Regions from separate parts of the Bradyrhizobium sp. BLXBL-03 genome, predicted to be linked through region 1. Evidence: riboswitches for the same ligand, from Rfam matches in the RefSeq annotation. Region 1 holds a riboswitch; each other region holds the start of a gene.
The links. Region 1 has a riboswitch for cobalamin ahead of metE (5-methyltetrahydropteroyltriglutamate--homocysteine S-methyltransferase). Riboswitches for the same ligand answer to the same signal wherever they lie in the genome.
Positions count from the first base shown of each region.

Region 1 (2,257 bases):
GCCGAGTGAAATTACGAGATCCGCGCGGGCGCCGTATTCAATCTGCCTCAATTGCTCCGGAGCGCGAACAAGATCGACGTGCAGTCCGGCCAACGGCAGCTTCAGAGCGGTCGCCAAATTGTCGCCGATTGCTCCGAAGTAAGTTGCAAGCATGACCTTGATGCCAGGCACCTCCTCGGCGAGACGCCCGTAGGCGCGCTGGAGTCCATTCCGCGTGGTTTCGTCCAGATCAAGCACCAGATAGGGCTCATCAAGCTGGACCCACTCGGCTCCACGTTTCGCCAGTTCTTTAAGAACTTCGACATAGACGGGCACGAGGCTATCGAGCAGCGAAATCGGATCAAACGCTGGATCGACGCTCTTGCCTAGTTTCAAGAAGGTGACTGGTCCCACCAAGACAGGACGCGTCTGATAGCCGAGGGCTTTCGCCTCCTCATATTCCTCGATCGGCTTGCGGGAAGAGAGCTTGAAGGTCTGTCCTTTATGGAATTCTGGTACCATGTAGTGGTAATTGGTATCGAACCACTTAGTCATCTCCTGCGCAGAGGCGCCAAGGCCTTGACCGGTGTGAGCCCAGCTCGCCTCTCGGTCCTGGTCTTGCGAGCCCCGCGCCATGGTGAAATAGGTCTTCAGCGAGACGGGACCACTCTCCCAGCCATACGCCTCAGGAATGGCGCCGACCGTGACGCTCGTGTCGAGAATCTGGTCATACAGTGAAAAGTCATTAGACGGGATGATAGTGACGCCCAACAGATTCTGACGTGCCCAATTGGCGACACGAAGACCGGCTGCAGCTTCAAGGAGCTGCTGATCGCTGATCTTGCCAGCCCAGTAGCCTTCGAGCGCCAGCTTGAGCTCACGGCGTGGCCCAATACGCGGCATGCCGAGGGTCGCGACAGGAAGTGAGAGAAGAGACATAGCTTTATCCCCATTGTGTGGGGGCAAAGGCCATGGCGGAACGCAGGCAGGAAGGCCGCCAAAGCGAGGCCTGCTGCTAGGCGTACCACCGGACACCCCGCCCGTGGACGATTATGTTGTCGGGGCAGGTCTCCTGGCTCGCGGGTCATCGCCTGCATCCGGCCTTCCCGAAGCGTTTGCTTCAGTGACGCGTTTGGATACGGGCTCGCCGCTTACAGTTGCGGGGGCAGCGCCGGCATTGCTTTGATCCTGAACGAATCGAAAGCGCACCGGCTTCCCTCTTAGCTCCAGATCAAGCTAGATCTAGAGAACCTCGACGCCTGCGATTATCTGCAACGCAAGCGGTTCGTCAACCCGGAGATGCCAATAGACGCGTCGAGCTCCCCGGAGCAATCGTAGTATCAGGCTCGGGGCGCTTGCATGTGATCGACGAGGTTGGCCGTAATACCAACGCTTGCAATCGCGCTGTTGTTGGTCACACGACGCTCGTATCGGCTAGTGATTATCGAGTAGCCCGGGCCTGGGAAACGCCGCTGCTGTGAAACCACGCCACACAAAACGCACAACTCGACAAAGGGTTAAGAACCTTGACCAGCGTTTCCTTATCGCCGACCTTTTCTAGACATTGCGCATGGAGAGCAATGGAGTGCTTTTTGGGTAGTTCCGCTTCGGTGTCACCGCTGCGACTCTTTAGCGCGGCAATCTGGATCGCTTAGACCGCCCCTCTAAGTCGATCACAAAGCCGCTCTCATTGCCTTTTTCAAATTCACTCGGTAGTGGACGAAATATCAATCACTCAGCGAACTGCGGAGCTCTCGCCTCGGTCAACTACCAATGCTGGCAATTGATCGAACTGACGTAATGGTCAATTTTAAATCAAGACCTTCGCGAACGCCGAACTAACCTACCCGAGATCGCGTGAAGAGCTCAAGCAAGGGCTCGCCGCTGCATCACGGGCTATGAAGGATCCCGCCATGCAGCCCCATTTGGCGTTCGTCGCTCTTTCGAGTTGAATAATGTGATCCCGTGGCAACCGCAAAATTGGAGGCGCCGGAGCCATGACTGCAACGGTCTTGTCGAACAATGTCATTCCTTGCGCGGATATCATCAAACGGGCAGCGCGCATCGGTGCGGAAATCCGAAATATTAAGCTGTCGGGCGATTTGCCGGAGCAGACGATCGCCTCGATCAATGAGCTATTGTTGGAGCACAAGGTTATCTTCTTTCGCCAACAGGAGCACCTTGATGATGCGGAGCAGGAGCGCTTTGCCGTTCGTTTCGGAAAGCTGGCACGTCATCCGACGCTCGGTGCGATTAACGGAACGGCGTCGATCATCGA
Region 1 covers NZ_CP182470.1:6,945,833-6,948,089, reverse strand. Annotated here, with positions in the region: gene metE (5-methyltetrahydropteroyltriglutamate--homocysteine S-methyltransferase) at 1-918, opposite strand, end outside; cobalamin riboswitch at 1,025-1,249, opposite strand; gene ACNJX9_RS33125 (TauD/TfdA dioxygenase family protein) at 1,977-2,257, shown strand, end outside.

Region 2 (2,257 bases), 1.5 Mb from region 1:
TCGGGCGCGAGCCCCAGCTCGAAGCCGCCGCGGAGCCACACCTCCTGAGCCACGTTGCGGTTGTCGAGAACGTTGTAGTTGGTGTTGAAGGTGCGATCGTCGATGGTCACAGGGCCAAGATTGGTCCCGTTGAAGTTCGAGATATAAGTGCCCGAGACGATGCCTGCCGTCGCGTGCGAGCCGCTGAAGGCCACGGGCACCAGGGGCGCGCCCCAATAGGCCCGTCCGCGATCCTCGCGATATTCGATCGCGCCCCAAACCTTGAGGCTGTCCGAGATGCGGTAATTGAGCTGGCCAGACACATCGAACGTCCTGGTGCTGGTATCGTCGGCAAAGCCGTTAAGCGTGGAGCGGCTCAAGTCGAAACGGTAGTCCAGCCCCTGCACATTGGTGCTGCCGCCCGAGCCGTAATGCGCGCGGAAAGAGTTCAACGAGTCCCAGGAGAAGTCCGCTTCGTTCCGGATCGGCCCCGTGTGCGGCTGCTTGGTAACGAAATTGATCGCGCCGCCGGCGGCGCCCTCGCCCGAGATCAGCGAGGCCGGGCCTTTGAGGATTTCCACGGCTTCGAGATTGGCGGTGTCCATGATCCGCGAGGTCATGTTCTGCGGGCCGATCTTGATGCCGTTGTAGAGCGTGTTGATCTGGCTGTTGGTGAAGCCGCGCATCGAGAAGGCTGAAGGCTCGGCGGGATTGTCGCCGGCGGTGACGCCAACCGCGCCTTGCGCGACATCGGAGACGGTGCGGTAGCCCTGCTCGCGCATGGTCTCGGCGGAGATGACTTCGACCGTTGCGGGTGTCTGTCGCACCGTCAGGCCGAGGCGCGAGGCGCTTTCGGCAACCGCATTGCTGTTGAGCGGCGTCGGCGCCGCATTGTTCGTCACGACCGGTCTTGGCGCGACCTCCGCCGCGGCCGGCTTGCGCGCTGTCGCGCGGCGGGCGCCTGCCGCGTCCCGGGCGGCCGGCTTGACCCGCTTGCGGGATTGCGGGGGCGACACCTCCACAGCCGGCAGCGTCTCGCGGGCCTGCTGCGCCAAAGCGGCGGACATATCGACAACTGCAAGAGATGTCAGAGCGGCAGACGCCAGCAAAATGCGGCGTGGTCGTACAATACGGCTGGTAAACACGGTCCTGGACCTCGGAGTGACGTCAGTGGCACGTCACCGCGAACCAAGGTCCCATCATCAGGCACTAAGCCTTCCGATGAAGCCTGATGTCTGTACTCCCCGACCGACATCTTCGCGTGTGACCACGGCTGACGGCAGGTCTCCTGGCTCGCGGGTCGTGACCGCTTCGTCGCCTTCCCGGGACCGAGGGCCCAGTGGCTTTAAAGACGAAGGATTCACCGCTTACAGTTGCGGGGGCAGCTACGGCATTGGGGACGATGTCCTTACGACACTGTCCCCGCACCGCATTCCCTTTTCATCCCCTCTCGGGGAAACCGTCGCCAGCATCTAGGATTACGACCAAGACGGAGTCAATGTGCAAGACGCGGCGATATTGCCACAGCCACCAACTTCCCCGGAGATTGACATGGAAGGCGCGACCTTCCTCTGGCTGATCCGACATGCGCCCGTCGACGGCGTCAAAGGGACGATCCACGCGGCCGATGCAGCGGCGGACCTGACCGATCGCGCGCAACTGGAGGTGCTGCGGTCGCGCTTGCCACACGATGCTGCGAGCTATGCCAGCCCTGCGCGGCGCACGATCGAGACGGCGCGCGCGCTGGGGCTCGAACCAGAACTGGTCCACGAGTTTGGCGAGCAGGACTTCGGCGACTGGACCGGCCGGCGGCACGACGAGCTCGCCAGCAGCGGTGGCGAGGCCTATGCGCAGTTCTGGAACGACCCTGCGCATCAGAGACCACCGGGCGGTGAAAGCTTTGAAGATCAGGTCGCCCGCGTCCGGCTGGGCCTCGCGCGGGTCGGCGCGGGTCCGGCGGCGCTGATTGTGCATTCCGGCACGATCCGCGCCGCGCTGTGCATCGCGCTCGACCTGACGCCGGATGCCGCCTTGCGCTTCGTGATCGATCCGCTGTCGCTGACCCGGATCGACCGGCTCGCGACCGGCTGGCGGGTCGTGTCGGTCAACCAGCGGGTCAGTTAAAGCATGATCCGGAAAAGTGCAAAGCGGTTTTCCGAAGAGATCATGCTCAAACAACAACCCGAAGCGCGATGACGATTCATTCTAATCTCATCGCGCTTTAGGCCTGTCGGGCACGTTGGCCTGCGCGAAGGTCGCCATGTCATTGTGGAGCGCG
Region 2 covers NZ_CP182470.1:5,487,665-5,489,921, forward strand. Annotated here, with positions in the region: gene ACNJX9_RS26470 (TonB-dependent receptor) at 1-1,124, opposite strand, end outside; cobalamin riboswitch at 1,241-1,458, opposite strand; gene ACNJX9_RS26475 (histidine phosphatase family protein) at 1,531-2,103, shown strand; gene cobT (nicotinate-nucleotide--dimethylbenzimidazole phosphoribosyltransferase) at 2,191-2,257, opposite strand, start outside.
Region 2: another riboswitch for cobalamin. It lies ahead of ACNJX9_RS26470 (TonB-dependent receptor); the one in region 1 lies ahead of metE (5-methyltetrahydropteroyltriglutamate--homocysteine S-methyltransferase).

Region 3 (2,257 bases), 1.4 Mb from region 1:
AAGCCCATATTGGCAATGTCGGCCTTGCGCAAATTCACTTCGGCCGGGCTGCCGGCACCTTCAACCAGCACCAGATCAGCGCGCGCCTTCAACCGCCCAAAGCTCTCAAGCACTGCGCCCATCAAGGAGGGCTTCATCGCCGCATATTCGCGCGCGCGTGCGGTCGCGATGCGCTTTCCCTGCACGATCACCTGCGCACCGACATCGGTCTCGGGCTTGAGCAGCACCGGGTTCATGTCGGTGTGCGGCTCGACGCCGGCCGCGAGCGCCTGCAATGCCTGGGCGCGGCCGATCTCGCCGCCGTCGACGGTGACGGCGGCATTGTTCGACATGTTCTGCGGTTTGAAGGGGAGCACACGCAAACCGCGGCGCGTGAAGGCGCGCGCGAGGCCGGCGACGATGAGCGATTTGCCCACGTCCGAGCCGGCCCCCTGGATCATCAGCGCGCGTGCCATCGACTTCAGAACTCGACGCCGGGCTGCGCCTTGATGCCGGAGCGGAACGGATGCTTCACCAGCGTCATCTCGGTGACGAGATCGGCGGTCTCGATCAGCTCGTCCTTGGCATTGCGTCCCGTGAGCACGACATGCGTCATCGGCGGCCTCGACGTCTTGAGGAAATCGACGACCTCTGCGATGTCGAGATAGTCGTAGCGCAGCGCGATGTTGATCTCGTCGAGCACGACCATGCGCAGGCTCTCATTGAGAATCAGCTCCTTCGCCTTCTCCCAGCCGGCGCGCGCCGCCGCGATGTCGCGGGCGCGGTCCTGCGTCTCCCAGGTGAAGCCTTCGCCCATGGCGTGGAACTGGCAGAGCTCGCCGAAATGGCCGGTGAGCAGGCGCCGCTCGCCGGTATCCCAGGCGCCCTTGATGAACTGCACCACCGCGCAGGGCAGGCCATGGGCGACACAGCGCACGATCATGCCGAAGGCGGAGGACGACTTGCCCTTGCCGGCGCCGGTGTGGACGATGATGAGGCCCTTTTCTCCGCTCTTGGTCGCCATGATCTTGTCGCGGGCGACCTTGATCTTCGCCATCTTGGCGGCGTGCTTGGCGTCGGTTTCATCTGCCGTTTCGGTCTCCGGCTCGCTCGTCATCGGATCGGTCCTTCGGCTTGACAAGAGGCGGCCGGGGGCAAATGGTGCTCCGGCGTTGGTTCCTGTCCTATGACAGGCGAAGAGGGAATGCGATAGGGTCCGAATCGGCAAGATTTGGGTCCAAAATGCAGCCGCCCCCGCGACCGTGACCGGAGAGATGCCCAAAGCCACTGATCCCCTGAAGGGATCGGGAAGGCGGGGATCGAAGGGGAAACCCTGCTCCGCAAGCCGGGAGACCTGCCAGCGCGGACGATTTGTGGACCGGCGGACGGGGTGTTCCGCGACGGGGAAACGGGCCTTCGCAAGGATGGTCCGTGGGCCTCTTCGCCTCCCGCTGATACTTCTGGAAGAGGCGATGACTGTCACACTGCATGTCTGCATCACCTGCCGCGCCGGCCAGACGCTGGGCGAGGGCGAGGTCACGCCCGGCAAGCGCCTGCATGGTGCGATCCTCGAAGCCGGCGTGCCCGAGGGTGTGACCGTGGTTCCCGTCGAATGCCTGTCGGCATGCAGCCAGGGCTGCTCGGTCGCACTCAGCGCGCCCGGCCGCTGGTCGTATGTCTATGGCCGCCTGACGGATGCCAACGCGCAGGAAGTCGTCGCCGGCGCCGCCGCCTATGCCGCCGCGCCCGATGGTCTCGTGCCCTGGCGCAGCCGGCCCGAAATCTTCCGCAAGCAGTCGCTTGCCCGCATCCCCCCTATCGCCGTGTTGCCGGAGGCCGCCGAATGAACTCGCTCGCAAAAGTCCCTGTGACCGTGGTCACGGGTTTTCTCGGCTCCGGCAAGACCACGCTGATCCAGCATTTGCTCAGCAATGCGGGCGGGAAGAAGCTCGCCGTGCTCGTCAACGAGTTCGGCAGCGAGGGCGTGGATGGCGAGATCCTGAAATCCTGTGCCGACGCGAATTGCCCGGAAGAGAACATCGTCGAGCTCGCCAATGGCTGCATCTGCTGCACCGTCGCCGACGATTTCATTCCGACCATGGAGCAGCTGCTGGCGCGCCCCGTGCGGCCCGATCACATCCTGATCGAGACCTCGGGGCTGGCGCTGCCAAAACCGCTGCTCAAGGCTTTCGATTGGCCGGAAATCCGCTCGCGCATCACGGTCGACGGCGTGATTGCGCTCGCCGATGCCGAGGCCGTCGCGGCCGGCCGGTTCGCC
Region 3 covers NZ_CP182470.1:5,503,862-5,506,118, reverse strand. Annotated here, with positions in the region: gene ACNJX9_RS26560 (cobyric acid synthase) at 1-455, opposite strand, end outside; gene cobO (cob(I)yrinic acid a,c-diamide adenosyltransferase) at 461-1,096, opposite strand; cobalamin riboswitch at 1,136-1,355, shown strand; gene ACNJX9_RS26550 (DUF1636 family protein) at 1,452-1,826, shown strand; gene cobW (cobalamin biosynthesis protein CobW) at 1,823-2,257, shown strand, end outside.
Region 3: another riboswitch for cobalamin. It lies ahead of ACNJX9_RS26550 (DUF1636 family protein); the one in region 1 lies ahead of metE (5-methyltetrahydropteroyltriglutamate--homocysteine S-methyltransferase).